Regions from separate parts of the Paenibacillus sophorae genome, predicted to be linked through region 2. Evidence: predicted binding sites of a transcription regulator. Region 2 holds the regulator's gene; the other holds the start of a gene.
What was found. The regulator LexA, encoded in region 2, represses DNA repair genes until DNA is damaged. The targets are predictions, from matches to a motif close to CGAACATATGTTCG.
Positions count from the first base shown of each region.

Region 1: a site for LexA is predicted at 6,642-6,655, ahead of KP014_RS20505 (DNA polymerase IV). Genes of this name have one in related genera too.

Region 1 is NZ_CP076607.1:4,284,763-4,300,807, reverse strand. It holds gene KP014_RS20565 (serine/threonine-protein kinase) at 1-1,403, shown strand, start outside; gene KP014_RS20560 (hypothetical protein) at 1,737-1,967, shown strand; gene KP014_RS20555 (hypothetical protein) at 1,982-2,155, shown strand; gene KP014_RS20550 (hypothetical protein) at 2,152-2,529, shown strand; gene KP014_RS20545 (hypothetical protein) at 2,757-3,203, shown strand; gene KP014_RS20540 (hypothetical protein) at 3,203-3,616, shown strand; gene KP014_RS20535 (hypothetical protein) at 3,616-3,966, shown strand; gene KP014_RS20530 (hypothetical protein) at 4,280-4,762, shown strand; gene KP014_RS20525 (hypothetical protein) at 4,782-5,228, shown strand; gene KP014_RS20520 (DNA-processing protein DprA) at 5,387-6,016, shown strand; gene KP014_RS20515 (hypothetical protein) at 6,016-6,171, shown strand; gene KP014_RS20510 (hypothetical protein) at 6,207-6,506, shown strand; gene KP014_RS20505 (DNA polymerase IV) at 6,705-7,946, shown strand; gene KP014_RS20500 (YolD-like family protein) at 7,943-8,299, shown strand; gene KP014_RS20495 (YhjD family protein) at 8,296-8,682, shown strand; gene KP014_RS20490 (hypothetical protein) at 8,806-9,024, shown strand; gene KP014_RS20485 (hypothetical protein) at 9,382-9,855, shown strand; gene KP014_RS20480 (hypothetical protein) at 9,893-10,108, shown strand; gene KP014_RS20475 (hypothetical protein) at 10,134-10,403, shown strand; gene KP014_RS20470 (hypothetical protein) at 10,400-10,567, shown strand; gene KP014_RS20465 (hypothetical protein) at 10,609-11,121, shown strand; gene KP014_RS20460 (hypothetical protein) at 11,167-11,382, shown strand; gene KP014_RS20455 (hypothetical protein) at 11,593-11,883, shown strand; gene KP014_RS20450 (hypothetical protein) at 11,906-12,190, shown strand; gene KP014_RS20445 (hypothetical protein) at 12,180-12,461, shown strand; gene KP014_RS20440 (hypothetical protein) at 12,464-12,769, shown strand; gene KP014_RS20435 (hypothetical protein) at 12,863-13,111, shown strand; gene KP014_RS20430 (hypothetical protein) at 13,128-13,292, shown strand; gene KP014_RS20425 (hypothetical protein) at 13,781-14,062, shown strand; gene KP014_RS20420 (hypothetical protein) at 14,087-14,257, shown strand; gene KP014_RS20415 (hypothetical protein) at 14,319-14,582, shown strand; gene KP014_RS20410 (hypothetical protein) at 14,598-14,963, shown strand; gene KP014_RS20405 (hypothetical protein) at 14,997-15,266, shown strand; gene KP014_RS20400 (hypothetical protein) at 15,563-15,793, shown strand.
Region 2 is NZ_CP076607.1:4,044,754-4,060,798, reverse strand. It holds gene KP014_RS19140 (DUF3231 family protein) at 229-747, shown strand; gene KP014_RS19135 (spore coat protein) at 909-1,475, shown strand; gene KP014_RS19130 (L,D-transpeptidase) at 1,539-1,877, opposite strand; gene lexA (transcriptional repressor LexA) at 2,034-2,660, opposite strand; gene yneA (cell division suppressor protein YneA) at 2,837-3,253, shown strand; gene KP014_RS19115 (DUF896 domain-containing protein) at 3,488-3,697, shown strand; gene KP014_RS19110 (hypothetical protein) at 3,752-4,276, shown strand; gene KP014_RS19105 (HAD family hydrolase) at 4,321-5,106, shown strand; gene KP014_RS19100 (FixH family protein) at 5,339-5,758, shown strand; gene metH (methionine synthase) at 5,876-9,313, shown strand; gene rnz (ribonuclease Z) at 9,444-10,379, shown strand; gene KP014_RS19085 (TIGR01457 family HAD-type hydrolase) at 10,551-11,342, shown strand; gene KP014_RS19080 (Fpg/Nei family DNA glycosylase) at 11,383-12,198, shown strand; gene KP014_RS19075 (deoxyribonuclease IV) at 12,188-13,039, shown strand; gene KP014_RS19070 (cyclic-phosphate processing receiver domain-containing protein) at 13,055-13,408, shown strand; gene KP014_RS19065 (thioredoxin domain-containing protein) at 13,414-13,725, shown strand; gene KP014_RS19060 (ABC transporter ATP-binding protein) at 13,728-14,510, shown strand; gene KP014_RS19055 (23S rRNA (cytidine(2498)-2'-O)-methyltransferase RlmM) at 14,507-15,574, shown strand; gene KP014_RS19050 (serine/threonine protein kinase) at 15,694-16,045, shown strand, end outside.

The DNA of each region.
Region 1 (16,045 bases), 240 kb from region 2:
CTACAGGATTCCCTTCGGCCCACTCATATGATGCCTTTTTTAATGAATGTCAGGCAGCACTTAGAGTTAATCACACTAATGTTTTAAAATATTTTTATGTACACGATGGAGAGACCTACAAAGGACTTCCACCATATTTAATCATGGAGTTTGCCAATCAAGGTACATTATTAGATGCAGTTACAAGGCAAAAACAAAAAGGCGAGTTTTTTGATGTGGCAGAGTTAAAGGGTCTTTATTCACAATTAATAAACGGTATGAAAGCAATAAATGAGGATGAGCATTTAGTACATAGAGATATAAAACTAGAGAATATACTTATTAAAGATGGAATTTTAAAAATAGCTGATTTTGGCATTTCTAAAAACGCTAATGAAGGTACGCGACAACTTACATTTAAAGCAGATGGTTCAATAAAATATACTGCACCAGAAAGGTGGAGACAAGAGACAAATACCATACAGAATGATATTTACTCTATGGGAATTGTGTTCTATGAATTGGCTACATTGCAACATCCATATGATGTTGCAATCGATGATATGCATAGCTGGCAACAAGCGCATTTCTATCAAAATATCAAGCCAATAAAACAAATCAATGACTCCATCCCAAATGGAATGATTCAGATGATTACTACTATGTTGGAAAAAAATGTGGCCCGAAGATATAAGAACTGGAATGAAGTAGAGGCAACCATGCAAATTGATGATATACCTCCCACCTCTAACTCTAGTTTAATAGATAATTTGGTGAACATTAGAGTGAGTAAGGATGACTCGTTTAAAACACTCGAACTCGAAGCAGAAAGAAAGCGAAAAGAACATTTAGAATACATTAAAGAAATTAACTACCAATTCCAACAAGAAATATATTCTCCGCTTAGAGAATTTATTGATGAGTTTAATACGAAATACACAAAAGGACAAATTAATCTTGGAGATATAAGAAGCCTTGAACAAGACAGAATCAATATTGATATTAGATTTCCTTCTGGAGAAAGAGGAACACTAAAATTTGAAATTTTGTATGACAAGAATTTTGAAAAGATAGAGGAAGATCGTTTTTTTGAGACAAAGAGAAAAGTGGTACGGCGACCAAAACTAAAAGATCGACTTATCGTTGCTTGGGGCTATATAGAAGTTGTGAATGGTAGAGGATTTAATTTAATATTAGTAAGAGGTGAGGGTGAGCTTTATGGATCATGGTATATGATGAAGAACAAGTTGTCATCGTGGTATCAAAAGCCAGCTAATTTATTAGAGCCTTTCGCTGTTGAACTAAAAGATTTGGATAAGGTTTTAATTGAAATTAATGTTATGGGGGCTCGAATTGAAGGAGAAATAATTGAGAGCGAAAGTTTTTTGAGCCTTGTAAGTGAAACCATCATGCAACATATTTAAAGAGAATTTGTGCGTGTGTGGATTAGTTCTATACACGCACAAATTGAATTAATGAGTAAATATAAATATAAAACAAAAAGCACTCTTGTTAATGAAAGGCACGTTTTATCAAGAAGGGAGAAAGAAATGAAGAAGATCAATAAAGGTGATATGGTTTTCTGTTTAATATTTCTTGTGCTATCATCACTTTTTTCGTTTCTCTTTAGCATCGGCTTTGTAGATGGAATGATTAGTGTCACAGTAGCATTTTTTGCGAGCATCATACTATTTTCGTTCATGGCAATGTTTATGCAGCATAAATAAAGTAAAAATAAAACAAATGTGGGTGAATAGATGACATTCGTATTGATCGATGAACTACCAAAAGAAATTCAAGCAGAGTTAAGAAACAACAAAGATTTAAAATATGTAGACATTTGGTGGTTAAATTACACAAATGAAGAAGGAGAAGAGTATTCTGAAATTTATTTGAGTGATGAAAATACAGGAGAAACATTGCTTCAAGGGGGAACGTGGGGTTGGACAGATAATCTTGAAGATGCATTGGAGGAACTAAAAGGATGATCGCATACCGAGAAATGATTGAAGATGAACGCCGTTACATGTTCAAAAAGTATGGTCACTATTGTAATCATGCAAGATCACAAGGATATGAACCAGTTACATTTACTAAATTTAAAGAATCAAGAAAATATTTTGACGAAGGAATAAAAAAGTTAACTAATGTTCTACGTGGAGGAGGGCTGAAGTGAACCTAATTGAAATCCAAAAGTTTATGAAAATTGTACAGAACCATTCGCCAAATGTCTTCATTAATTCAAATTTTGAATTGATCGTTGAACCTAAAAATAATATCTACTTCCTTCTAGAAGACGTTGAGACAGACATCGATATTAAACGGAAAGTGTTGGCTTGGTTATCAAGACCCGCATGTAAGGGTGTAAGTGAGTATTGGCAAAAACGAATTAGAGCAATTATAAATGAATATTTGGGAACAGACTTTACTTTAGAAGATATGCACGAGATATATACATATTTGGGGAACGATTGTAACAGAAAGAAGACATTAAAATTTATTGAATCTGGATATGACTTAGCATTGTTGAAGAATAGGAAGGAGGATTGAATATGAACAGATATCTTCGGTACATATTGATATTTGTATTAGTGTTATCCTTAATAATGAATATAGTTTTATATAATAAATATAATAATAAAAAAGAAAGTTATACGCACCTAAAGATAATGTATAATGAATTATTCGATTCTATTATTTCTAAATGAAATGCGTGTTTCATGTGGTTAATCAAGTGAGTAAAATGAAGTAAATAAAAGAACGAGGGAGATTTTGAAATGGATGAGCAAATGATTAATAAAATAATATTAAGTGGAATCATTGATAAAGAAGAAGGCCACGGCATCATCATCAACGGAATAAATTTAGGGGAATACATAGCAAACAAATTAACAGATATTGAATTTCCAGATTATGATGGCGATTATCACCGAAAAGCTATTGGCGGCGATGGGATATTTAAACACTTTTCATCTCCTCTGGCTTTTGTTCAAATTTACTTGAACGAAAAAGAATTTACACCCGATGAGGCAATTAACTATCACATTTTAAGTTCAATGGGAGAAATAGATGTTCAGGTAGATTGGATTGGATATTCGGAATTGACGATTTCTTACTTTAGTACCGAAAACTTAATCATTGGCGGACATAATATTGAGAACATGTTGGCTCAGTACATTGGAAAGTATGTGCTTATTTCTGTAGAGATTAAGGAGATGATTTAATGTTCAGCAATGAGATTATCGTAAAAGGAAACTTTGTATCAGGAACAATCAAAAAGAATGATGGTAATAAGGATTCATCGAATCATCCATACATATTGCATAGTGGATTGAATTTTGGTGGTCGTGGAGGAACAACTTGGACTGCTGATAAGTTGAGGAAGATTTCTAAAGAGATATTGGATGTGGCAACTGAAATTGAAAAGCAGAATAGTCCTAATGAAATACAAGCCACAGTATATTTAGATGACATAGGAACTTGGAGGTTCAATTACAACAATGAAGCAAAGCCTCTTATTCGAAGCACCAGTAAGAGTCTAGAGGAAGTAATTCCATTGTTGATCAAAGAAGGTTGGAAATACAGATGGACTCACACAAATGGCGAAGAACATTATTTTTATAAGGAGACCAAATAATGAATCAAGATGAATTCGATAAGAAATGCAAAGAACCAGTTGATTTATCAATGGCCAGATCAGCACTAACCAGACTTATAAATAGAACAGCAGTAATTCGAATTCCCATGAATCCAAATGATGATGATGTATTAATTTATAGATTAATGAATGAAGTTAAGAAGCATAGAGAGAATGTAAAATCTACGAAGGGAGAAGTGTATGTGGTCCAGGGGAGAAGTGGAATTGTGTTTTCTGCAACTTCAAATTACGAGGAAGCTTTGAAGGTTATGAATAGTTTGAATGAGATCGAAAGCGACAGGGCTAGAATGGGACATTGGGAAAATAACAAACTTGTCTTGCAGGAATAATAAATAATTCTATAAGAAATACATATTTTACGAAGAAATGAGGAGTGTTTATGGATACAAAAATAATCAACAGTGAGATTAATAAGATAATCGGAAGCAATGATTTCAAAGAAATGATAGCAAGTGTTTCTCATAAGTTGTTTAGTCCAATTGATGGAAACCTATTTTCAGAGGATGACGACTTGAGACTCATTATGACAAGAATCCGAGATTCATTCGTCGCAGGACTTAACTATGAATCATGTAAGTGGATGCTAAAGATAAAAGCTGATTAAATGAACATTTTAAGAAAATATGAGAGGGGAAATTATTAATGCCTAGAGAAGTCTATAAATGTGAAAATTGCGATAAAGAATTTGATACACCATTTGATTGTGCTGATCACGAAGTAGAATGCCTGGATAAAGACGCAATTGTGAAAATTGAATTTGAAAAGACACTAACGAAATTAAAAGAAAAATATGGGCTTGTAATAATTACTAGAAAGGCGGAAGTTTGGGTCGATGATGATATTAGTGGTATCGTAGAGTTTGTAGATGTTAATCTTAGTGGTTTACTTCCCAATGGTATTACAGTGCGCTTTGAAGAAGAGTATTGGAAATTTGATGATTTTATATATTCGTCTTATCAACGTTTAGAAGAGGAAGCAATTTTACCATATTTAAATACTAAATATGAAGGTAAAGTTTGGGGAAATAATGGCTATGAGTGTGATTATATGATTGATGATTTAGAAATATCAGAAATTTGTCGCAGACTTCACGGCAAGAAGGTAAGAATTGAAGTAATAGAATAACCAGGGAGAGATAATATAAATGAAAATAATCAAATTGATTAAAGGTAAATATTATAATTTAACAGAAGGACTCTCTAATCTTATTAAATGGCTTCCAGTAATATGGAATGACCGCGACTTTGACCAAGCATATCTTTATCGGATTTTACATAAAAAGCTTTCATTCATGGAAAAATTTTTCCGAAGTGAACGTACATATTCGGCTAATGCACCTGAAGTAGCAGAAGAGATAATGGAGGCAAAAGAACTTCTGTATAACATAATAGATGGTTCTCGTGTTAAAAAAGTCGATTTTAAATTTGATGAGTTTATCAGTTTTAATAATGATAAACTGAATTTTAATACAGACAATGAAAACTATAAAATCTGGAGCGAAGGAATGGATAGAGCAGAACAGCAAGAAGCAGAAGATATGAAACGAGCTTTTGAAATTATTTCTGAAAAATCTCAAGGATGGTGGGACTGATTTTTAACCATATTGATACCTTTAATTTTGAAGATTTAGATGGAAAGACTCTAAAGATCGTTGTCAACAAACTTGAAGATGTAACTTTAGTATATGGATACGACGAACAAAATAAAGAGATATATGTAATTAGCGAATCAATTACCAGATAGAAAGAAGTGAACTACATAAAAGTCTCAGGAATTAATGTTGATTTAAAGAATAGAGAAAAATGGGTTGCTATAATTGGCTCACGTAATGCTTCAACCGAAGAATATAAAACAGCCTTTAATTTCTCATACAATTTGGCCTCTCAGGGATACAAGATTGTATCAGGACTAGCAAAAAATATCGATACAGCAGCACACAAAGGAGCAATTGAAGCAAGGGGGCAGACAATAGCTATTGTTAATACACCTATTGAGCAAGACATCTATCCTTGGCAAAACAAAGCCCTAGCAGAACAAATCAGACAATTTGGATGCATTATACATCCATTCGCCAGTAAGGCCATAGAAAGCAACGAGAAGGGATTAAGTCAGTTCTCTAGGCGCTTAATTGAACGAGATAGATTATTGGCAAGGCTATGTCCCAAAATTGTTACAGTAAAGAACGAAGGAGTCATTGACGGTGGAACAAGATATGGCATGACTTATGGAAAATTATACGGTCAAGATGTTTATCGATATGACAATCAATTAACACTACATAAAGATCCAGAAGTAAAAGAGGGCAAGATATGGTGGGATATGGAGTTAGATATTGAAGGATTGGTCGAAGAGTATTTTAATATTGAGGAGGATAATTAATGAACGTGTATTATCGATATGAGGTAGACAAAAGATTGTTAAAAGATGAATATTCGATTTTCGATACCACAGAAAGCAGATACTTGGCCGAAGGACTAAAAAAAGATGATGCAGAATTAATTGCTGAAGCATTAAACAGGCAATCAGAGAGTTGATAAAATTGGGCTTTTATAAAGGAGGAGATTTAGCAATGTCAGAAGACTATGAATCTAAAAATTACATTTTACTTTATGTCACTATCTATAATCTTTACGAAGAAGATAAGCATGAGTTTGAAGCTGCGTTCCTCACTATGGAGGAAATGTTAAAGTACCAGGACGAACATATTGAGAAAATTTCTAAGTCACCAGCTTATGACTCCGATTATCGTTGGCGCGAAAATGTCAGTGAAAAGGAAATTCAACAAATTTTAACCGTAGAACAATATTGTATGTTGCATCAGGGCTTAAACGATGCAATCAACGAATATGTTCGTAAAATTCATTATTAATGATATGAAAAACTCATAAAAACATTAAATTGTAAACAGAAAACCAGATAAAAGTATCGTTTTAAGAAAAATATAAGATATTGCTAATCAAACAATTACATATTCGATCCAAGTTAAAAAATTCCTCTTGCATAAAGAACGTGTGTTCGGTGTATAATACTGATACAAACACATGTTCTTAACAAGGGGTTTTTGTACATGTCGAAAAAACAAAGAACAGTAATGCTGATTGATATGCAAAGTTTTTATGCCAGTGTAGAGAAAGCAAAGCATCCAGAATACAAAAACAAACCTCTAGTAGTAGCAGGTGATCCAGCAAGGCGTTCAGGTATTATTCTGGCTGCATGTCCTTTGGCTAAACAGAAAGGTGTAAAAACGGCTGAAGCATTATGGGAAGCGTTGCAGAAGTGTCCTGATTTGATTGTAATAAGACCTCATATGCAGGAATACATCGATGTATCGATGCAAATTGTTGAAATCATTGAATCGTTCACTGATTTAGTTGAACCGTACAGTATAGATGAAATGTTCTGTGAGTTTACAGGATCAATGCACCTTTTTGCAAATAATCCAATACATCTAGCTAAACATATCCAGACCAAGATACTCAGTGAAACAGGAATATATGCTCGGGCAGGAATTGGAGAGAACAAAATAATCAGTAAGCTTTGCTGCGACATGATTGCAAAGAAAATTTCTGGTGGAATATTCGACTTGAAAAAAGAGGAGTTAGATAAACACATATGGCATAATCCTGTAAGGGAGATGTGGGGTATTGGTTCCAGAATGGAGAAACATCTTTGGAAGATGGGTATTTTAACAATTGGAGATCTTGCAAAAACTCCACTCAGCACACTTCGCAACAAATGGGGAGTTAATGGAGAAGTTATTTGGCGTACAGCTAATGGAATAGATAATTCACCTGTGTCCGTGGACACTCACAGAATGCAAAAGGATATAGGCAACGGAATGACCCTTCCCAGAGATTATAGAACAGGCAGCGAAATTGAAGTAGTCCTTTTAGACTTATGCTCTGAAGTATGCAGAAGAGCAAGAAAGAAAGGGTTAATGGGAAGCGTAATTACTGTAAGCATATCTGGTGCAGACTTTGATTACAAAACAGGCTTTAGCAGACAAATAAAAGTTGTTGATCCAACAAATATAACCTTGGATGTATATGAAACAGCAAAAAGACTGTTTTACGATTATTGGGACAGACAGCCTGTAAGAAGGGTTGGCGTTTCGTTATCGGATTTAGTTAAGGACGATATTTATCAATTAACTCTATTCGACAATAAAGAACGTCAACGTGCAATAGACAAGGTGATGGATAATATTAAAGATCGATTTGGTGAGGTATCCATTCTTAGAGCAAGTTCATTAACGGACGCCGGTCAGGCCGTTGACAGAGCGGAAAAAATTGGAGGGCATTATAAATGACTAAGAAACTTCAAGGAAATGGTATATGGGAATCAAGCAGAATGATGCTGCCTCAACATAAGGAAAGGGTCAATGAACATCGATTAGATTTGGGTGAGAAAACAAAACCGATTTTACATAATGATGAAAAAGAAATTATTGCCCAAAATATCCTAACATCTTTACATGAAGGAGAAAAAATTTCAATTGAGATATTTGGGATTTATGAAAATAGACGGATAAGTGGAACGGTCGTAGCTGTTAGTGAATTATCAAGTAAACTTCGGATCGAAATTGAAAATGGATATGAGTGGATTGACTTTGATGAAATTGTATCATCTCATTTGATTGGTTCAGGGAGCGACTATATGTGAAGAGTCGAATACAAATACCGAACGAAGAAGAATTAACGCTTATTAAGAAGTATCTTATATATCCGTATTTATTAGATGCATTCCAAGATAATATTCAGAAGACAAATAACTCACACTTAAGATTTGGTGAGCTATTTGTCTTACAATTGGAATCGTTGACGGATAAGATTAGTCAGGAACTATTCGAGATACGCAAAGAGCTGAGATACAGGGGTATAAAAGTGTTTGAACCAGTAAGGAATAAAAAAGAAATAACGGCCGATTATTTATGTCGGGGATATAAAGGTAGAATAACGATGCTTATGACTAGAGTGAAGGCTGAATTAGAAATTAAAATTGCTGAATTTATGAGCGTTGATATAGAGAAAATTAAAAGAGAATAGGACAGAATGAGTTTATAAAGTAAAAATAAATAACTTGAATATACTATTAATTTGGTGTATTATTAAGTTATAGCAAGGAAAGTGCTACGGTATTGAAGAATACATATTAATAAGGAGCGATGTATGATGGAGCCATATGAATTAGCAGAAGGTGAGCGTTACACGGACAATAAAAGTGTGCGAATGATTCAGTCAATTGACGTATCAAAAGATGTCATTAAATACATTGAAAACCCTAGAGGAGGACATGTCTTAGGTATATGCGGTATTGAGGATTTCTGTAATTGGGCAAAGAGCTGCTATACACTCGAAAACGAGTTATGGGAAATCAGTACGAAATAATACTTTCATAAGGAGTGGATGAAATGGCGAGCCATCTTTATGAGTTTAAAGATGCTTATGCATTATTTGTAGGGAATTATGGAGAAGGTTATTACTTATTCGATAAATCATCAAACACGTTTATCGACTACATAGAAAGAGACCCTTCATCAAATTGCTTTATTCAGAAGTCGGTCAATGCTGAAATTATCAAATGCTTCAATAAAATAAGATCGTTCTTCATTTATGACTCAGAACGAGACAAACTCAATATATATAAGCAGTTTTCCGAAAAGGGATACACCGAAGTTTTCAAAATATAAAAAATCGTTGGTATATTAATGAAACAATTCTTTTACTGAGAGAAGGAATGCTGAAGTGAAAAAGAAGATCTTCATTTGCATAATTGCATTGGTAACGGTATTGATCTTTTTTCAAGTGCCAAACAATCTCAGATATAAAATTGAAAAGAAATTTGGGGAACCAAATACATTTTTTTATAGCGTTGGATTGGGCATTATCAAGCAAGGAGAAGGAGGGGCATATGACGAGGAATTTGAATTGGATGACCAGAACAATATATCTATAGATACTAGCATGTACTCAGATAAAACAAGGGAATTTTACATATATGGCAAGTACGTGAATAGTTCCGATCCGTTGGTTATTGTAGTTAATGATAAAGTGATTTACAATAAAAAACCTCAAAACGATATGGCCAACTTTTACTCACATATATACATCAAAAGGCATTTTGTTGTTAACCTTACTAAGTCCATCTCACAAGGCAATAATAAAGTGATTTTATCTACGGGGAAAGTCACGAAGAATTATATTATCAATAGTAAATGAAATTAGCCTTTTATGAGAAAAACGAAAGGAGAAATAAATGGATAAAGTGATTATTGGGCCAGCAAGCTATAACCCATTTGGTGAAGTAGTTACATACTATTTATTTGAATGTCCTGATTATATAGAAGAAGAAGTATGGGGTAATGTTTTAAGTGAAAAAGAAAAGGAAGTAGTTAACCAGTTTCACTTTACTTGGGCTTGTAAATTACAAGAAGTTTGTCAAAATCATAGTGTGGAAATATTATCTGTATAGTCACATGCTAAAGGAGGAAAAGTGTATGTCACTTAAGCAATACATAAATGAAGTTTATGACAGAGAAGATATTTCAAGAAAAGAAAAAGATAACTTGGCACTTGATAGAGTATATCAGGAAAAACCTGATGTTTTTATCATATATGGCGATGACGCTGCTGTGTTTCAATGGTCAGTACAAGTTGAAGGAACAGAGTTTTGGGTAAATTCATTTTCGACGAGAGAGGAAGCAATTGAGTTCTGTGAAGAGGAAAGATTCAATGTAACTGGAATTCACGGAGATGGTAAACAATGAACAAAGAACATAATTATGATGAAGTTGAAATGGTATGTACTTTGAAAATGGATAGACAACTTACAGAAGATGAAAAAGAAATTCTGAGAATAGCTTATGGAGTGGGATTTGGATCTGGTATAGATGCAGCAATTCATAAATTTGAAGAGAATGGATGGGGCTAATCTATACCACAACCAATTTTTTCAAAGATCGGAGATTGCCTATGAGTCCAGAAACAACAACAGATCTTCTAAATAAACTATTGACAATAGCTTTCCCTGTATCTCTTGTGACTGCATTATTTGCCAATTTAATCAATAAGGTATCAAATGATAAAAATCAATCTCTAAAGTATATAACAGAAGAGAGAGCGAAGTGGAGAGAATTCGTTAAAATCAGCGCCTCAAAAATATATTCTGGTGAGTACAATGAAAAAGAAACTGAAAAATACACTATTACGCATTTGATCTTGAGTTTAAATCCTCTCCAATATACATCGGATAACAATCTCGATAATAGAATTAGAGAGTTGCTAGGGATGATAGAAAGAGGAAATAGAAAGCAAGAGGTTTTGGAAGAGTTTCGTTATTGTGTCGGAACTCTGCTAAAATATGACTGGGAAAGATCTAAAAATGAGGCTAAGCCTTGGATAAAACGCGAGTTAGATGATACATTGAAAAGGAGATTTTTACATAAATATTATCTGGAGAATGATGAGAGAAAAATAAAGAAATAAAATCCAGATAAAAACAATCTTTTATGAGGAGATGAGAATAATCAAATGAACACGATTGAAATGATTGGTTCGATGAATAATAGAATAATTGCGAAATCAAAAGATGGAAGGTTGGTCACAAAAGATAGCGCTGGAAACTTCATTTATTGTGATACAGAAGGTAGAATTAATATCTCTTTGGGATATGAAGGTTGGGTTTGCCTCACTGATACCTTCATGAATCAACAATGGGAACTTGTAAAAGTAGGCGAGGTTAAATGAATGTTGATGAATGGTTGTCATTTAGTTTTGAATCGTTTATTAACCTGGGATATTTAATTATTTCTAATGGTAGCGATGAACTGAGTTCTAGATTCGAAAAGCATCTCGAAGAGCTACACATTGGTTTCTATGTAGAACACGACTTTGATTATATTACCTTTCATAAAGAAATGTGAAATTCATTAAGAAATGAAAAAAGGAGTTTAGACTATGACTCATACCTATATTACAACAGTAAATGGATACCGAATTAATCACTGGAGTTTGGGAGAAAAATATTATATTGAACATAACGGCGAATGGTTGGTTGAAAATGCTTCGCTCGATAGTATTATCGAATTTGCAGAAAGCCAACCATCAGCAAAATTTGATGAGGCTGCATACGAACATTATTTAACGTTGTGTTCAATCAATAATATTGTACCACTAACATTCAAAGACGCAAAAGGTTTGGTTGATGGATTTATTCCAGGCGAATTTTCAAAGTTGAATAAAATATGATTTCATGAAATGGGGTACAAGGATGGACAGAGAACAATTATATGAGGAAATATTAAATTACATAGAACCACTCAAATGTTCTTATGACGAATATAGTTTCAAACAGTTTGTAGTAGACAAACAGGGAAACCAGTATCGTCTTGGAGGAGAATTTGGCAGTGGATTTAAATTGCATCGAAACAATTACGATGATCTACTGTGGTTTGCCCAATATCCTGAAGACACAACCTCTAAAAGCTTGAAGTGGATTAAAGAACATAATGACTTATTAAAAATGATTAATGAGGAGAGAAGCCGTGTCAAATAAAAAACTACGAATTGTACACTATCCGCAAATCGGAGCAAAACCATTTGAAGTAGAAGCAGGCAATTTACAAGAGGCTAGACTGCTCTATAACACGCTTGCAGATTATGACCTGTTCCACTATGAGAATCGAATCAAACCTGACTATGCCAATACTACAGTCGTTGAGGAATGGTCTGAGGAAGATAAGGAGTGGGTTGGCTGGTCAGATGATAAAACGGGAATTGATGATATCAATGAATACTTTGAATTTATAAAAGAAGAGGAGAGATAATTATGATGGTATTGCCTACATTAGATGATAAAGAAATTGATGCAATTAAATTGGGATTGCCAAGCTACAACATTTTAAAATTTGTGACTACTGGTGTTATCAGACATCCCAAAACAAGCGATCTAATTATTTTAAAATGGAGAATGCCTTGGCCTGAAACGGAGAAATTAACAGAGAATTATTTTGTTGAATTAAATGATCGAAGAACTTGGGATGCAGACTGGTCAGACCTGATCGGCAAGAATATTATCATTAGTCCAACGATTTTACATACAGATGCACGTAAGGTCTATAACAGAATGAAATAGAAAATAATAATCAAAATAACCGCATAGAATAAGGGTTTCTTGATACATAAATCATGATAAAAGTGGCATTTCATATAGAGATGAGTGAGCAGTATGAAACGAAAAGCACACGAATTAACCGAACATCCAAAGTATATTGTTGTCCATACCGAGGATCGGTATTTGACCAAGCAAGCTGCAAGAGTCATTTCTAAAAAATTGTTGAGAAAAATTGCTGCTGAAAAGTGCTTTGCCCACAAGGAGGGTCAGTGCAATGGTTGCTTTACTGATGCACAAGAGTTGGAGTATACATGTCTATTTGCCTGGAAGATGACGGTTGGAAGAGGACAAAAACTTTATTGAAGAAGGAGAATGATTTATGAGTTTAGCCGACGGTACTGCTTGGGAAAAAGAACATGGATGGAATACCAATGTTCCTAAAAAAGACTATGAAACAGTAGAGGAATTCATTGAATGGATAAATAAGTCTGATATCAATGTTGTTACAAAACTGCTAGAAAGATATGGATTTGACTTCGAATAAAACAAATACTTTATCATCAAATCATGGGGTAGAAGATGAAAAAGACATGGAAACTGATTAATCCTAAAGACGGAGAGTCGGCTTCAATAATATACAATCCTAATACTCAACTGTATTCTACACAGTTTTATCCTGGTAAGAATTACTTATCTGCAACAGGAATGAGCATCGCTTATCACGACAACTTTAGATCGTTAAGAGGAGCAAAAATTTCTATGACTAAGTACTTGGGTTTTAAAACTAAGTGGAAGGAGGAAAGTTGATAAATCATACATTTCATGAAGAAAGGATGAGATAGTGTGCTATATAAACACAAATATAATGAGGCAATTTATTTTTATTGTTATAAAACAAATGACGGGAAACATGCGCTTGGAGCAAATCGAGACTTTGCAGATTATATTATTACAGATGAAGAGTTATCGGAGTTATTCGTTAAGATCAAATAAAATTTTCTTTCATTAAAAATATTTAGGGAGTTGCATATAATGGTAAATTACAAAATATACTACGGTCTTGGCGGCGGTTTTGGTGGAGCAAAGTATGGTTCGACAGAAGACTTTGATTCACAAGACGAAGCAATGGATTATGCCTATGAACGTGCCGTAGAAGAGTATGAAAAATGCGCTGGCTTATATGGCTTGAGAACGTACAAAGAAGTAATAGAAGAACTTAAAAACCTAGACGAGGAATTGGATGAAGACGATGTTGAACAAGCATACAACCAAGAGATGGAAAGATGGCTATCGTATAAAGTAGAAAAAATTTAGTATTATTAAGGGAGGAAATTAAAAGTGAAGAAAATTATTATTACAAAAAGTGAATCTTGGAATTGGTACAATGTTAATGAAGAGTACTATATTAAAGACGCTCATAAATACAGAGATATTGGTGTCCAAGTAATTGTTGAGAAAAATGGTGAGTGTCCAGATGTGGTTTCTCATGGTCATTACGAATATATTTAATATTTATGAATCATAACCATGTTTGAATTAAAAACTTATGAAATTTTCCTTTCATTAAGAAATGGAAGTGAAGACAATGAGAAAAAAGGCGCACGAATTAGCAACTGACCCAAAATATATTATTGTTCATACAGAAGATAGATACTTAAGAGGGCCAACCGCAAGAGTATTGTCTAAGAAACAACTTAGAAAGATTGTATCTAAAGGTTGTGAATACTATAAGTCTGGAGAGTGTAAGGCTTGCTTTACAGATGCACAGGAACTAGAGGTTGGATGTCTCCATGCGTGGAAGTTAACAACTGGAAAGGGGCAGAAACTATATTAGAATGGAGATGATTGGTTGAAATCGTCAGAGTTTGAGGCTAGAAAAAGCAACTTGAGGAATTATTTTTTCTCTGATAAATTTCAAGAGAATGAATATGGTGAAAGAGTTTATTATAAAGGAAAAAGAAACTTAAAAGAACTTGGCTATATTCTCGATTTAGCGTTTGGTGATGTATATGAACCAATTAAAAGTGATTACATAAAGAATTATGAAGATAAGATAATTGGCGGCTATATTATAGCAAGAATGTTTGTTGATGCTGATTTCAATGGGTTTAATCAGGGTACTGCTGGAGCCGATGTGTTTGTAAAATACAATCTTACTGAAAATTCTTTTTACATGGATCAATCACAAACACTTGAATGGCTTGAGAGGTCGTGAAATTTTCTTCTGCGATGAAGACATGGAGTGAATATGAAGAAAACTATTGCAGAGCATATGTATGACATTTTAATTGAAAATGGTCGAAATTCAGTTTGGTATGGAGATTTGGATGAAATTCACGAATGTGCTAATCGTGCAGGAATGTATGATAAGCATGGAGATCATCATCCGTTAAAAATCAATAATCGTGTATTATCAGCGCTTGATAAAAGTGATTTGTTTACTAAGGGCTATATCAAACACATTGGAAGACCAGCACGGCATTATACTATAAAACATTTTGAAGCCATGAAGAAATGAGGAATTGGTCATTGGGATAGAAAGAGTAGTCCAGCAAAGAAAAGGAAAATTCGTTAGAGTAAATTATGAATGTATCTTAAAGCAGAATGGGAAAATCATTAATGATGGATACCGTGACTATATGAGTCTGAAGAAAGCGGCGGAAGGAATAAGTAAAACTACCAGATTAAATGTCTCTCAAAAAGATATAGTGCTGAACAGAGTTTTTATAAATGAATTTGAGTCTGTAATCATTAAAGAAGAAATCATATATATTGGATAAAATCTTTCTTTTACGTAGAAATGGAGGAACAAGAATGAATAAAACCTATGTGAAAATATTTGAGGAAATAGAGTATTATCAGATTTTATATGCTGGAGACGATCAACAAATTGCTAAAGGTATCACGATACATGATGTAAATCCAGAAGAGTATATAGGCAGTGAAGACTCATCTCATATACTGCAAATATGGGAAGGCGGAAAACTAAAAGAAGTAATACATACTGATAGTGATGGTAATGATATAGATGACGAAACAGACTGAGCGAAATCTTTCTCCAACAGGATTATTTTACCTCATGCTGTATTAAACAAGATAAGGTATTATGATGTTAAGAGGTAAAATAAACCAACATCGGGACTGGAGAGATTTCAATCATGAGCAATAAGACAACTAAGATTCAACTAACTACATATAATCAATTTGGTGAGTTTCATTTTTACGTCAGTAGGGAAGAAGTACAAACGTATCTAGACGATAGAATGATTAACATTGACATAGATGATTTTTTGGATG
Region 2 (16,045 bases):
AGCATTTCCTTCCGCACACCAGAAAATCTCCCTTGCCTGTTTCTTTATGGCTTTGCCCCCTCTACATAGCAAATGCTGCCTTCTTTATCACCCCTGGCTTTCAGATGAAACAATTACTATTTCCGTTTAAATTAGAAGAATTAAGATCCAAAAGCTGCATTACATTTATTTTTGAATTACCGAGCATAATAACGAAGGTATGATATTAAAGAAAAGGGAGGATTCTTAATGGGAATTTTAAGTGGTAACTCAAAGGATGAACCCATGCATTATGGTGAGATTTATAGTGTATGGCAGAGTTCTATGGTAGCGAAGGGTACAGTATCTTTTTATCGGGCATATTTAAATCACGCCGGAGATAAAGACTTAAAGAAAATACTGGGCGATCTTATCGATCAGGCAGAGCTGGAAATTAGCGAATGTGATAAATTGCTTTTGGATAACGGAATTGCTACCGGCCCGGTTATGCCTGAAAGATCTCACACTAAACTCGAGGATATTCCTGTCGGTGCAAGATTTACAGATCCTGAAATTGCCGCAAAAATTGCTGCAGATAATGCAGCCGGATTAGTCGCTTGCAGTCAAATAATGGGACAAAGCATCAGAGAAGATATTGGCGCTTTATTCGCCAAATACCATCTCACCAAAGCGGCCCTGGGTGCTCGAATTTTAAAAATGAACAAGGAAAAGGGTTGGCTTATTCCTCCCCCTCTGCAAGTGAAGCGGCCTGAGCTGGTTAAAGCTTAAAAATGAATATTCCCGTTCCAGAATCCCATCTTTTTATTGAAGTACACTAGTTTCATTGCCTGTTGATTTGATGACGACTGCCTCTAACGTTACGGGTAGAAAGCCCTCGATCTGTCCATTCAAAAGTAAATTTATCTACCCTGAAAAAGGAGATGTTTTTTATGCCATTAGGCTCACATGAAGCCCACGAATTAAATGAACTTCTGCTTAGCTGTACGAACTCAATTCAGAATATGGCGTTGTTTCTGAGTCAGGCGAAAGACCCTGAACTCAAAGATATGATCGCCCGTCATTACGCGGTCCATGTGCAGGATTACAATATGAAGGTGGAATTTGCGAACCAGTCATTCTCGCAGGATACACTGAATGTTCCTGCCCTTCAGATGAGCACCGGAATCTCCATGTCTACAAGCCAGTACCCGCCGCTCGAGCCCAAAGTTCAGCTTCAACAGTTGGATGACCGCGCAATTGCAACTTCATATTTGCTAACCTTAAAGCGCGCCGGACGCGAGTATGCCTATTCCGCATTTGAATGCTCCACGCCTCAGCTGCGCACTTTTCTGGAGGATGCCTTCCGGATGTGTTCTCATCAGGCATTTGAAGTATGGCAGTACATGGCCCGTAAGGGAGAGTATCCCGTAATTATGGCTTCCAACGAAGCGATAAATGCCATGCAGCAGATTTATCAATCCGTTCCGGAGCAACAGCCGGGCAAATTGTATAATTAATACCAAGAGGATGTCCATTTTTCATCCATAATAGAACCGCCGTATCAGCAGTTCTATTAAAAATTATTGCCGGATGGTAACCCTCGTATGAAGCGGGACGATCCGGGCCAGCTCGAGAACGGCGGCATTATGCATCCGGATGCATCCGTGCGAAACCTGATGACCGATAGACGCGGGATTATTGGTTCCATGAATGCCGTAATGGGGCTTGGAAAGTCCCATCCAGAATGCACCGAATGGTCCGCCTGGATTTGCCTGCTTATTAACGATAGTATATTCGCCCTCGGGTGTCTGGGTCAGCATTTTTCCGATCCCTACGGGGAAGCCCCGAACGACTTTATCGTTATCCAGAAGATACAGCATGCGCTGGGATAAATCGACAATGATCCGATAATTAGGCATATGATCAGCACTCCTTTACGGTATAAAATATGCAGGGAGTGCATATGCCGTTCGAATTTCGCTGAATATCGAAGTGATGCGCAATAAGCTATGCAGTAATATACGTAAAAAGGGCGGACCCGGTAAGCGGGGCCGCCTTTCAAATGTGCACAGCTATTAATGGATGTCTCGGAACAATCCAATTACCTTACCCAAAATACTCACTCGGTTAAGCCGGAGCGGCTCATAGGCCGGATTTTCAGGCTGCAGGCGAATATGATCGCGCTCCTTATAGAAGGTCTTGACGGTGGCTTCATCGTCTTCCGTCATAGCGACCACGATATCACCGTTATCGGCGGTCTGCTGCTGGCGGACTATGACGTAATCTCCGTTCATGATGCCGGCTTCGATCATGCTGTCGCCCATAACGGAAAGCATGAAGACCTTGTTATCTCCAACGTAATGGGTGGGAAGGGGGAAATAATCTTCAATATTCTCTGTAGCTGTGATAGGTACACCCGCAGTCACCTTGCCAACAACCGGCACTCGGGCAACGGTCTGTACGAACTGATGGACATTTTCGGAGTCTTCCTGACCCAGCAGTTCAATAGCACGCGGTTTCGTGGGATCACGGCGGATAAGCCCTTTCTTCTCCAGTCGGTCAAGATGCCCGTGTACGGTAGAACTGGATGCCAGGCCGACCGCTTCTCCAATTTCCCGGACGGAAGGCGGATACCCCTTGCTGCGAACTTCGTTACGTATAAATTCCAGGATCGCCAGCTGGCGACTCGAAATCTTTGACATTGGAATACACCCCATCTAGTAATGTTTGGGAAAATTATAACATAGAACTGCCGTTCGCACAAACATAAGTTCTAAAATAAAAGGGAACAATCGTTCGAAAAACCTCTTGATCGAAACACATGTTCGTGCTATATTAATTTTACAAGTAAGAACAAGTGTTTGGAGGTTGATGATAGATGTTGAAATATAGTACATACCACAGCATTTATAATGAGACACCGGGGGCAGCCTCGGCGTGCCGGAGTTCTGTTTCTGACCATATGAACCCATCTGTAATTAACACTAAAGCGCTCATCAAGAAAGCCCGTATCGTATTGAAACAGCAAGCAGTTTTTAAGCTGATGATTGTGCTCCTTCTAATTATTTCAGGATTTACCGTGGTAAGCCAGGTGTTTGCCAGTTCGGCATCTTCGCTGCAGCAGGAGAAGCGGATTGTAGTGGAGCCCGGCGATACACTTTGGAGTATAGCTCTTAAGAATAAATCTTCCGATATGAAAACTATCGTATATGTTGATGCTATTAAACGACATAATAATTTGAACGGTTCCGATATTCAGGCTGGAGATATATTGTCAATTCCCATATACAAATGAGCATTTGAATAAATCCTTTAGTGCTTTGAAGCAAATATAGCAAAGTGCTGAAATAACAGTATAGAAGGATGTCAGGTCTATTGCAGTACAAATGAGCTTTCAGGGGAGTCGCCTTGACAAGCTCTTTTTCTCATGGCAAAGTTAGAATGAATTTAGAGCTGTTCTACCGGTTCCGTTAACTTACAGCTAACGCCGATATGAACAATAATCATGCACTAATTAGGAGGAAAGATCATGAACATAGATGAACTGGTTAATCGCATTAATGAGCTGGCGCGCAAGCAAAAGAGCGTCGGACTTAATGAAGAGGAATTGGCTGAACGCGCCAAGCTTCGGGAGATATACCTTGGCAATGTACGCCGCAATTTCCGCGCTCAATTGGAGTCGATTGAAATTGTGGATGACAAAGGAAATGAACGAGACGGCAACAGAAACCTTCATTAATCAAGCCGAAGCCGTCTTTTCATAGATATTTCAGGAAGACTAGGGGGAAATGAAATGGCCCGTTCTTGGGAAAGAATGGTTCAACGCAACACGCAGCAGATCAACAAGAGAAGAAAAAAAGAGGGTAAGGATTCCATCAATTCTTCATCCAAGGCCGGCCAAACCGACGTCTACAAGGGACGCAATATTGTTTTCCCTGTACTGCTTGCGGCACTGGGGGCTCTTTATTGGATCATCGGCCAGTTCGATACATCTTCTGCGAATCAAAACAGCCTGGTAATGAATTGGGTTGGCGTCGTGCTTTATTTTGCACTGGCGGCAATGATCTTTTTCCGTCGTCCTTATTTGAAAGTTGAACGCGCACGGGTATCCACTTTCAAATTTAACCGCCAAAGGTTCCTGGAAGCAACGGACATTGAGAAAATTATCATATCCCGCCGCTCCATTAGCATTAAGCCCAAAGCTAAACGGGGGCATTGGATTTTCTCCCGGTTGATTAACCGCTACGACACGGCTGTTATGGGCGAGCGGATGGAACGTTTTGGTCAGATAAACCATATTCCGGTGGAGCGCGAATAGATTGAACAGCAATTGCAAGTTTATTATAGAGAGGGAGTAAAGGAATGCCGATAGCCGCCGTACTGTTTGATTTGGATGATACTCTTCTATGGGATGAGCGAAGCATTGAGGAAGCTTTTGAATACGCCTGCAAAGCGGCGGGCGAAGCCGTGGACCCGAAGGAATTGGAAGCTGCGGTCAGACGGGAGGCGAGAATTCTCTATGAGTCTTACGAGACCTTTCCTTTTACGCAGATGATCGGAATTAACCCGTTTGAAGCGCTGTGGGCGAATTTTACAGCCGGAGAGCAAGAGCAGTTCCGGAAGCTGGAGGAGCTTGCTCCAAATTACCGGAAGGAATCCTGGCGCCGCGGACTTGCGGCTGTGGGAATAGACGATGAGAGCCTGGCGGAGACACTTGCTGCGCGCTTTGCCTCGGAACGCCGCAGCCGTCCTTACATGTATGAAGAGACGCTGGAAGTTCTGGCTGCGCTTCGCGGGCAGGTAAAGCTGCTGCTGCTGACCAACGGCTGTCCGGCCCTACAGCAGGAGAAGCTGGATGGCGTACCTGAGCTGATTCCTTTCTTTGATCATATTGTCATTTCCGGGACATTTGGGAAGGGCAAGCCGGACGTGGCGATTTTTGAGCATGCGCTGAAGCGCCTGGATATTGCACCAGAGCAGGGAATTATGGTCGGAGACAAGCTTACGACTGACATTCGCGGCGGTTTGGCTGCAGGACTTACTACGGTATGGATCAATCGCACCGGCAAACCATCCGACCCGGAAATTACCCCTCATTATGAAATCAAGCATTTGTCGGAGCTGCTTCCTTTGGTTCAAAGTCTCTAACCTTATATCATTCTTTTCGTGACCGGTATCCTGCATGACAGGGTATCGGTCTTTTATATGGAATATTAAACCGAATGTGTGACAAATATCTCATTTCTATAGAAAACGGCGTATCATTGGCTACCAAAGACGGTCATTCCATGTATAATAAGAGAGGCAGACTTAACGTAAGAATAACGTAAGATGTAATCAACAAACCGTACGACTCAGAGGCTATCCGGGAGGGCTGCATATGCTGAGACCATTCGCAAAATGGGTTCTATTGTTCCTGTTAATTGCCGGAGCACTCACAGGCTGTTCTTCTGGGAAAAACAATCATTCCGGTATGAATATGTCAAAGATGTCAATGGAGCCGATCAAGGTCGAGCTCTCGTGGAGTCCGCCAGCGGCGACGGTTAATCAAGAAATCACCTTTGAAGCCAGAGTGACTCAGGGTGGCGAGCCAGTGGACGATGCCAAGGAAGTACGGTTTGAAATTGTAAATACTGCTGATGCGGCAAAAAAACTTGAGCTAACAGGGAAGCCGGTCGGCGAAGGGAATTATACGGCTGAAGGGATGCTGGCAGAGGCGGGAAGCTATAGTGTGACCTCGCATGTAACTGCGCGAACGCAGCACTCGATGCCGACAAAATCATTGACCGTAGAGCCGTAGTCAATGCCGGGTAACCGGCTGGAAATAAGACAAGATTGCAGGAGTGAGACGGGAGACTTTCCGAATTCCCCTTATTCTGCTAAACTTACTCTAAAGTTTTACTGGAGGGATTGGAAAGTGGCTAAACCTACACTTGCAGAGGCGCTGGAGCAGCGCATTCTGATTTTTGACGGTGCCATGGGCACTATGATACAGCAGGTTCCTCTGACCGGGGAGGATTTTGGCGGGGATGAGCTTGAGGGCTGCAACGAGATGCTCGTGCTGACCAGACCCGAAGTTATTCGAAATATTCATGAAGCTTACCTGGAAGCCGGAGCCGATCTGATTGAAACGAACACGTTCGGGGCGACCTCGGTCGTGCTTGCGGATTATGATATTCCTCAAAGAGCGCGCGAAATCAACCTCGTCGCAGCGGCGATCGCCAGGGAAGCTGTCGATAAGTACGATTCCCCGGACCGTCCGCGTTATGTGGTGGGCGCAATGGGGCCGACCACCAAGACGCTGTCCGTTACGGGCGGATTAACGTTCAGCCAACTGACGGAAAGCTATGAGGAGCAGGCGATTGCCCTGATCGAAGGCGGCGTGGATGCCCTGCTGCTCGAAACATCACAGGATACCCTGAATGTAAAAGCTGGCAGCATCGGCATCCGAAACGCTTTTGAGAAGACCGGAGTCACCCTCCCGATTATGATATCAGGCACGATTGAGCCGATGGGCACGACGCTGGCCGGTCAGAATATTGAGGCCTTCTATATCTCTTTGGAGCATTTGAAGCCAATCTCAGTCGGTCTTAACTGTGCGACCGGACCGGAATTCATGCGCGACCATATCCGTTCTTTGTCCGCGATAGCCAGCACGGCGGTCAGTTGCTATCCGAATGCGGGTCTGCCGGATGAGAACGGCAGCTACCATGAGTCGCCGGAGTCGCTGGCCCGCAAGGTCGCAGCTTTCGCTGAGAAGGGCTGGCTCAACATTGCTGGCGGCTGCTGCGGCACGACGCCGGCGCATATCCGGGCGATGGCAGATATGCTGGCGGAATATCCGCCACGTCCTCTGCACGGAAGCCATTCCCCGGCATTGTCCGGTATTGAGCCCGTGTACATTGAACAAGATAACCGGCCGTATATGATTGGCGAGCGGACCAACGTACTCGGCTCGCGCAAATTCAAGCGGCTCATTGTCGAAGGCAAGTACGAAGAGGCCTCGGAAATTGCGCGCGCCCAGGTGAAGAGCGGAGCGCAGGTCGTGGATGTATGCGTTCAGGACCCCGATCGTGATGAAGCGGAGGATATGCAACAATTCCTGGAGTTGGTCGTGAAGAAGGTCAAGGTGCCGCTTATGATCGATACGACCGATCCGAAGGTGATTGACCTGGCTTTGCAGTACAGCCAGGGAAAAGCGATCATTAACTCCATTAATCTTGAAGATGGTGAAGAAAAATTCGAGCACGTCACTCCGCTCATTCACAAATACGGCGCGGCGGTTGTCGTCGGAACCATCGACGAGAGCGGCCAGGCAATCAAGTCGGAGGACAAGCTCGCGGTTGCCAAGCGTTCCTATGATCTTTTGGTGAACAAGTATGGCTTGGCGCCCGAGGACTTGATATTCGATACGCTGGTATTTCCTGTTGGAACCGGGGATGAACAGTATATCGGCTCGGCCAAGGAGACGATCGACGGTATCCGCCTTATAAAGGAAGCTCTGCCAGGCGTTCATACCGTGCTTGGAATCAGCAACGTGTCGTTCGGGCTGCCGGAGGCGGGCCGGGAGGTGCTGAATTCGGTCTTCCTCTACGAGTGCACGAAGGCGGGGCTGGATTACGCGATCGTCAATACGGAGAAGGTGGAGCGGTACGCTTCGATTCCTGAGGAAGAGCGCCGCTTGGCCGAAGAACTCATTTACAACACCAATGATAAGACGCTTGCCGATTTTGTCGCCGCTTTCCGTGGCAAGAAGGTCGAGAAGAAAGAGAAAATTTCCAATCTGACGCTGGAAGAGCGCCTGGCTTCCTATGTGGTCGAGGGTAGCAAAGAGGGGCTGATTCCCGATCTTGACGAGGCGCTGAACAAATATGGCGCGCTTGAGATTATTAACGGACCGCTCATGAGCGGGATGTCCGAGGTCGGACGGCTGTTCAACAATAATGAACTCATCGTGGCGGAGGTGCTGCAAAGCGCTGAAGTGATGAAGGCGTCTGTGGCCCATCTGGAGCAGTTCATGGAGAAGAACGAGACCTCGGTCAAGGGCAAGATTCTGCTCGCCACCGTCAAGGGAGATGTGCATGATATTGGCAAAAACCTGGTCGAGATCATCCTTTCCAACAATGGTTATCAAATCATCAACTTGGGTATAAAAGTACCTCCAGAGACGATCATCGAAGCGTTTCGCCGGGAAAAAGCCGATGCCATCGGCCTGTCCGGGCTACTCGTTAAATCGGCACAGCAGATGGTCCTGACAGCGCAGGATTTGCGCACGGCGGGCATTGACGTGCCGATTATGGTCGGCGGCGCAGCTCTGACCCGGAAGTTCACCAAGACGCGTATACGTCCGGAATACGACGGACTTGTGCTGTACGCCAAAGATGCCATGGATGGTCTTGATCTTGCCAACAAGCTGATGAATCCGCAGGAACGGGCCAAGATGGCCGAGGAAATGCGGGAGGAGAACGAGGCCGCTGCGGCTGCTCCGCCGAAGCAGGAGCTTCCCCAGCTTACGAGAGCGGTACGCTCGAATATTTCGCAGGATGCGCCGGTCTATATCCCGCCGGACCTGGAGCGGCATGTGCTCCGCAATTATCCGCTCGGCCATGTCATTCCTTATGTGAACATGCAAATGCTGCTTGGGCATCATTTGGGGCTTAGAGGATCGGTCGAAGCGCAGCTGGCCGCTGGCGAGCCTCGGGCAGTCGAATTGAAAGAGACGGTGGACGGGCTGCTGCTTGAAGCGACGGTGAACGGAACAATCAGACCGCATGCGATGTACCGCTTCTTCCCGGCTCAATCAAGAGGCAACGATATCCTGATCTACGATCCGCAGGACACAGGGAAGGTACTGCACACCTTTACTTTTCCACGCCAGCAGGTTGAGCCTTATCTCTGCCTGTCCGACTTTTTGAAGCCGGTGGACAGCGGAATTATGGATTATGTTGGTTTCCTCGTGGTGACGGCGGGACAAGGAATCCGGGAACAGTCCGAGGAACTGAAGAATAAGGGCGACTATCTTCGCTCCCATGCGCTGCAGGCGCTTGCTCTTGAGATCGCGGAAGGGCTGGCCGAACGTGTCCATCATATGATGCGGGATACCTGGGGCTTCCCAGACCCTGCGGATATGACGATGAAGCAGAGACATGGCGCCCGTTATCAGGGCATCCGCGTCTCCTTCGGCTATCCGGCCTGCCCGGATCTGGAGGATCAAGGGCCGCTGTTTAAGCTGATGTCGCCAGAGGACATTGGAGTCCAATTGACGGAAGGATTTATGATGGAGCCTGAGGCATCCGTGTCCGCGATGGTCTTCGCCCATCCTGAAGCGCAGTATTTTAATGTTGAGAAAGCCTGAGCTTTTGGACAGAATAGCAATTAAGGGAACTTCCCGTTATGCCAGCCTCCCGGTTACGGGAGGCTTTTTGCTGGAAGATCGCTAGGGTTCATTTGGAAGAACAAGATCATACAAAGGAAGGAGGATAGAGATGGAGATTTATTTTTTGGGCACCAACGCGGGGATCCCCACTGTGCAGCGAAATGTAACCTCAGTCGTCCTGCGGCTGCTTGAGGAGCGCCGAAGCTTCTGGATGTTCGACTGCGGAGAGGGAACACAGCATCAGATTCTCCGTTCGCCGCTGCGGCTTGGCAAGCTGGAGAAGCTGTTCATAACCCACCTTCACGGCGATCATCTCTTTGGACTCCCCGGGCTGATCAGCAGCAGGGGATATCAGGGAGGGACCGCCCCTCTAAGCGTATACGGTCCGCCGGGACTCAAGGCTTTTCTGGATATTTCACTGTCCGTCAGCCAATCGCGGATTCCCTACAAGCTTGAAGTGGTCGAGCATAATGGCGGGCTTCTTTTTGAGGATGAGCATTTCAAGGTGGAATCGGCACTTCTGGAGCACCGGATTGACAGCTATGGCTACCGTGTCACGGAGAAGGACCGTCCCGGCAGTCTTAACATCGAGCTTCTCAAGGGTTACGGTCTTAGGCCGGGGCCTCTATACGGTGTGCTGAAGAGCGGCATGGATGTGACCACGGAACAGGGAATAACGATTGCCGCCGCCGACGTTCTCAGCGAACCAAAACGCGGCAGGATCGTAACCGTTCTTGGAGACACCAGACCCTGCGATAATTCCATTCCGCTCGCGAGAGAAGCCGATTTGCTGATCCATGAAGCAACCTTTGCCCATGAGCTGGCCAAAATGGCCCGGGAATACCATCACAGTACGACGGTTCAAGCGGCTGAAATCGCGAAGGAGGCAAAGGCCCGTCAACTGATTCTTACGCATTTCAGCTCAAGATACAGCTCATTGGAAGAGCTTGGTCCGCTGCTGGAAGAGGCGCGCGCCATATTCCCGGACACGCAGCTGGCCGAGGAATTTCGGCTGTTTCCGGTGGAGCGAAAGAAGGGAAATTAAATTATTTTCCGGGAAAGCGCAGGAAGCGACACAGAACCGTCATCAATTGCTGAAGCTGCCGCCAGTTCGATGCCGTTCGACTTTTAGTTGTACTTCACGCGCAAAAGCATGGAGAATAATGTCTCAAATTTGATGTTTTATTAATGATATAGTGAGGAGGAATGAGGAGAAATGATCGATAATATCCAAGGCCTGCTTCTGGATCTGGACGGTACACTTTATCACGGCGGCATCATGATTCCGGGAGCGGATAAATTGATTGCCGGACTTAGAGGAAAAGGAATCCCGTTTCTGTTCGTAACCAATAACTCGTCACGAACGCCGGCAAATGTCGCCGCTCATCTCAGCGCGATGGGGATTGAAGCGCAGGAGCAAGAAGTCTGCACTTCTTCGCTGGCGGCGGCAAGATATATCGCCGAAGAATCACCCGGGGCGGCAGTGGCGATACTTGGGGAAGAAGGGCTGCACCGCGCATGCGAAGAAGCGGGTCTCCATATCGTAACCGATTCGCCGCAGTACGTTGTCCAAGGCATTGACCGTTCTTTTACATATGATTCTCTAACCCGTGCGGCGCGCTGGATCACCGGAGGAGCGGCCTTTGTGCTAACCAATCCGGACTTGATGCTGCCCTCCGACGACGGTATGATGCCCGGAGCGGGCACACTGGGGGCGGCGATCGAAGCCGCAAGCGGTGTAAAGCCGGTTATCATCGGCAAGCCGCACCGCCATCTAATGAGTTACGCAACATTGCGGCTGGGCATTGATCCCAAAGACACCATCGTTGTCGGCGACAACATGAGAACGGATATTGCCGCGGGAGCGAATGCCGGCTGCCGGACAGTGCTTACGCTGACCGGTGTGACGACGAAAGACAATCTGGAGCAGTACAAGGAGTGGACCGGGGTATCTCCGGACTTTATTTGCAGTAATCTGGCTGATCTGCGCGCCCTGCTTGGTGTATAATGGCAGAGCTGCATTTCACAATAGGAGAGGACGATGAATTATGCCGGAATTTCCGGAAATGGAGAACTACCGCAGGCTGCTCTCGAAGCATATCGTCAATTTGCCGATCACCGGAGTGACGGTTAATAGGGAGAAATCGATAAATGTGGAGCCGGAAGTGTTCGTCGAGAGACTTGTCGGCGCACGCATAGTTTTTGTGGAACGTAGAGGTAAGCATCTGGTGTTCCATCTGCATGACGGCCGCCGGCTGCTGCTGCATCTAATGCTTGGAGGGCTGCTGTTCTACGGAACGGAGGAAGAACGTCCGGACCGCAGCACGCAGGTGGAGATCGCCTTCGGCGACCGGATATTGTATTTTATAGGCTTGCGCCTTGGCTACCTGCATCTATTATCCGTCAAGGAGACAGAGGCGGCCCTCGCCAAGCTGGGTCCCGAGCTGCTGGACCGGCGGATGAACGAAGATCGGTTTGCCGAACTGCTGAAGGGCAGGCGCGGGGCGCTCAAAAGCCTGCTGGTGAACCAGCAGGTGTTTGCCGGAATCGGCAACTGCTATGCCGACGAAATCGCCTACGAAGCGGCTCTGCTGCCATCAGCTCCCGTTCAGGGGCTGCCGCCGGAATCGATAACCCGTTTGTACGGTGCGGTTCGCAAGGTGCTGAGCGAGGCGGCAGACTTCGGGGGCTACATGGAGATGCCTTTTATGACCGGAGATACGGTCACGGGCGGCTATAATGACCGATGCAAGGTATACGACCGGGGTGGCGAGACCTGTGAACGCTGCGGGGGAACGATCGTCAAGACGGAATTGTCCAGCCGCAAGGTCTTCTACTGTCCGGATTGTCAGCATGAACGCTAAGCCCTACATCGGGGCGCATGTCAGCATACGGGGCGGTTACGCTCAGGCTGCAAGAGCGGCATGGAAGAGCGGCGCGGGCTGTTTTCAATATTTTCCGAAAAATCCCCGGAGCTTGCAGCTTAAGGTCGTGGATACAAGGGATGCGGGAGAGTGCGTGTCTTTTTGCCGGGAAAAAGAAATGCTGTCTATCGCCCATACGCCCTACCCCACAAATCTCGCCGCCGGAGATACGGATGAACCAAGCAGGGAAGTGATGGTTCGGTCGCTGCTTAACGATTTAGAGATCGCAGAAGCCTGCGGATCGCTGGGGATCGTCGTGCATTTTGGGCATTTTCAGAAGCTGCCGCCGTTACAAGGCTATCAAAATATTATACAATGTATAAATGAAACGCTTCAGTCTTGGACAGGGACGGCCAAGCTGCTGATTGAGAACCAGGCGGGAAACGGCGGTTTCGAGGGAACGACGCTGGAGGAGCTGGTCAAGATCCGCGAGCTGAGCTGGTTCCCTGAAAAAATCGGGTTTTGCTTCGATACATGCCACGCCTTTGCGGCAGGCATATGGAATCCTGAGCGCAGCGGCGATTTGCTGGAGTCGGGCTTCAAGCTGGATTACTGGCCGCATTTGGCTGCCGTTCATCTCAACGATTCCCGGTATCCTTTTTCCTCCAAGAGGGACAGGCATGCCGGGGTGGGCAGAGGCCAAATCGGCGAAAAAGGACTGAAGGAGCTGCTGATATCGGAGCCGCTGCTTGGCAAACCGGCGATATTGGAGACCGAAAAGGGAACGGACGGCACGCACAAAGATGAAATTGCAGCGGTTCTGTCATGGTTTGAAGCGTAAGCGAAAAAAGAGGCGATGAACGAAATGATCCATGTGTTTATGGACGATTACAGGCGGGTTCCCCAGGGATTTACGCTTGCCCGGACGACGGAGGAATGTCTGCTGCTGCTTCGCGAATGCGAGGTCGGCGTCCTCTCTCTCGACTATGATATGGGTCCGGAAGACGAAACCGGGGGATACGTAGCCAAAACCATTGTTCTTGAAGCGCTGTTCCCCAGGGAGATTTATCTGCATACCTCGAGTGCGCCGGGAAGAAAAGAAATGTTCGAGCTCCTATACCCGGCAAGACCCGAAGAAACGGCGGTCCATTACGGGCCGATGCCGGAGGAGAAGCTTCGCGAGATGGCTTCGGGAGCTTTTGGATCATGAAGGAAATGAATGAACACGAACTGCTGGAGGCGATCGGCCGCAGCGGGACACACCTTGCCGTCTTCCTGGAGACGCCGCTCTGCGGTACATGCAAAGTCGCCCGCCGCATGATGGATGTCGCTGAACATCTGCTTCCCCGGGATTATGCGCTTGTTTCCGGCAATGTTAATCTTCTCCCAAGCATCGTGTGGCAGTACCGTATTGCCAGCGTTCCGGCGCTGCTTGTATTTGACGCAGACCGAGGCCGTCCGCCGCGCATTCATTATGCGTTATATTCGGTGGAGCGTGTGCTGGAATACATAAGGAGCGTGAATTGATAATGATTTCTTTACAGCATATTACCCTGCGCAGGGAGCAGAGCCTAATTCTGGACGAAGTATCTCTGGATATTAAAGAGGGCGAGAATTGGGTGATCCTCGGACGCAACGGTTCGGGCAAGACGACCTTATTGGAGATGATGACCGGCTATCTGTTCCCAAGCAGCGGCACGGTCAAGGTGCTCGGCCACACCTACGGCCAGGTTGATTTGCGCGAAGTGCGCAAGGAAATCGGCTACATTGGGCCTTCGCTAATGGAGAAGCTGACGCTCCGTGATCCCGTCTGGGAGGTGGTGGCCACCGGGGCATACGCCTACCTGCGCTTTTATCAGCAGATTCCCGGTGAGATTAAGGCCAAGGCGATTGCGCTTTTGGAAGACATGAATATGGGCCGTCTGGCTAATCATACCTTCGGCACGCTGTCGCAGGGAGAACGCAAGAAGGCGATGCTGGCGCGCTGCCTGATGGCGGACCCGAAGCTGCTCATTATGGATGAGCCCTGCGCGGGACTGGATCTTTATGAACGGGAAAAAATGCTGGCTGAGGTGGACAAGCTGAACCGCCGGGAGGTAACCGTCGTGTATGTCACGCATCATGTCGAGGAGATTGTGCCGCTGTTTACACACGTAGCGCTGATCCGTGAAGGCAGGCTGGCCGGGGCGGGACCGAAGAAAGAAGTGCTGACCGGAGAGATGATGCTTGCCGCCTATGAGCTTCCCGTGGAGATCGAATGGGAGGAAGAGCGTCCCTGGATAAAAATAAAACGTGGAGGTTCATCCATTTGAACGAGCTTAACCCCAACTTAGAACAAAGTCCGTCTCCTTCGGTAAGCGAGACGGTTTCAAGATACATTTGCACCGCCAATCACGGCTTTGCCCCCTATGCCCAGGAGGAACTGCGGCGCCAGTTCGGCTCGGTCAAGAGTACGCTGCTGCTGCCAGGAGAAATCTTCTTGGCTACGCTTCAGGCGGAGCCGGAAGAAGTCGCGAGGCGTCTTGAGGAGAACCCGCCAATATTTCTGCGCCATATTCAGCCGGTCCAGCTGCAGGACGAAGGCGGAAGCGAAGCGCTGGAGCGGCTGGCGGTTTATTTGAGCCGCCGAAGTGAGCTCCAAGGGGAGCGGATTGCCATACAGGTGCGCAAGACCGATGATTCGTTCTGGCGCGAAAGTCCGGGCGAGCTGCGTGAATGGCTGCAGGCCAAGCTTGAAGGCGTCGCAGCCGAATTTACCGTGCAGAGTCCGGCATGGATCGTCTCGGTCTATGCGGCCTCGAACGCGCTGTACGCTGGGGCTTCCCGTCCCGAGGACAATTTAAGCGATTGGAACGGCGGAGCGATCCGTTTCCGCCGCGAGGACGGCCAAATTTCACGGGCGAAGTTCAAGCTGATGGAAGCGGAGAAGGAATTCGGCATTCCATTCGGCAGCTTCCGGCGAGCGCTCGATATCGGGGCGGCGCCCGGCGGCTGGACGTCGTTCCTGCTGGAACGGGGCCTGGCGGTGACAGCCGTCGATCCGGCGCGCATGCATGAATCGCTAAAGGATAATCCCGCCCTAAAAGTGCTGCGCAAAAATGCCGGAGAGGTCAAATTCAAAGAGAATGAATTTGATCTGCTCGTCTGCGACATGAGCTGGAGTCCGAAGCTGATGGCCAAGCTGGTGACTGGACTGCTGTACAGCCTGGCACCCGGAGGAACCGCGGTCGTCACCTTGAAGCTGATGTATAAGAAGCCGCTGGCTCTGATCAAAGAGATTACAGCTATGTTTGAAGCCGAGCGAATGCAAATTCAGCGGGCCAAGCAGCTGTTTCATAATCGGGACGAAATAACACTTTATATGATTAAATATTAATGGCATGTCCTATATGATAGTTCTGGGAAAGCATCCCGCCGAAGTGAACCGCTAAAGATGCGGCTTACGGCAGCGGGGTGCTTTTCTTTATTTAAATTTGGTGCTGGAGGAGAAAGAAAATGCGCTATAAATCAAAGCTGAGACCCGGGCAGATCTTGGATGGCCGATACGCCATTGCCGGCATTATCGGATCGGGGGGAAGCAGTCATGTGCATCTGGGGGAGGATTTGCGTCTGCCCGGCAAGCGCTGGGCCGTTAAAGAATGTGTGACGGAAAATCAAGATTATGGAAACGTTCAGGCCGAAGCGGAGCTGCTGATCAGTCTGGATCATAGAAGGCTTCCCCGAGTCGTCGATTTTTTTCCGCCGGATGAAGACGGCTACTCCTATCTCGTAATGGACTATATCGAAGGCTTGACACTGAGCCGTTATATGGATTCTGTAGGCGGGAAAATTCCGGGAGAGACTTTGC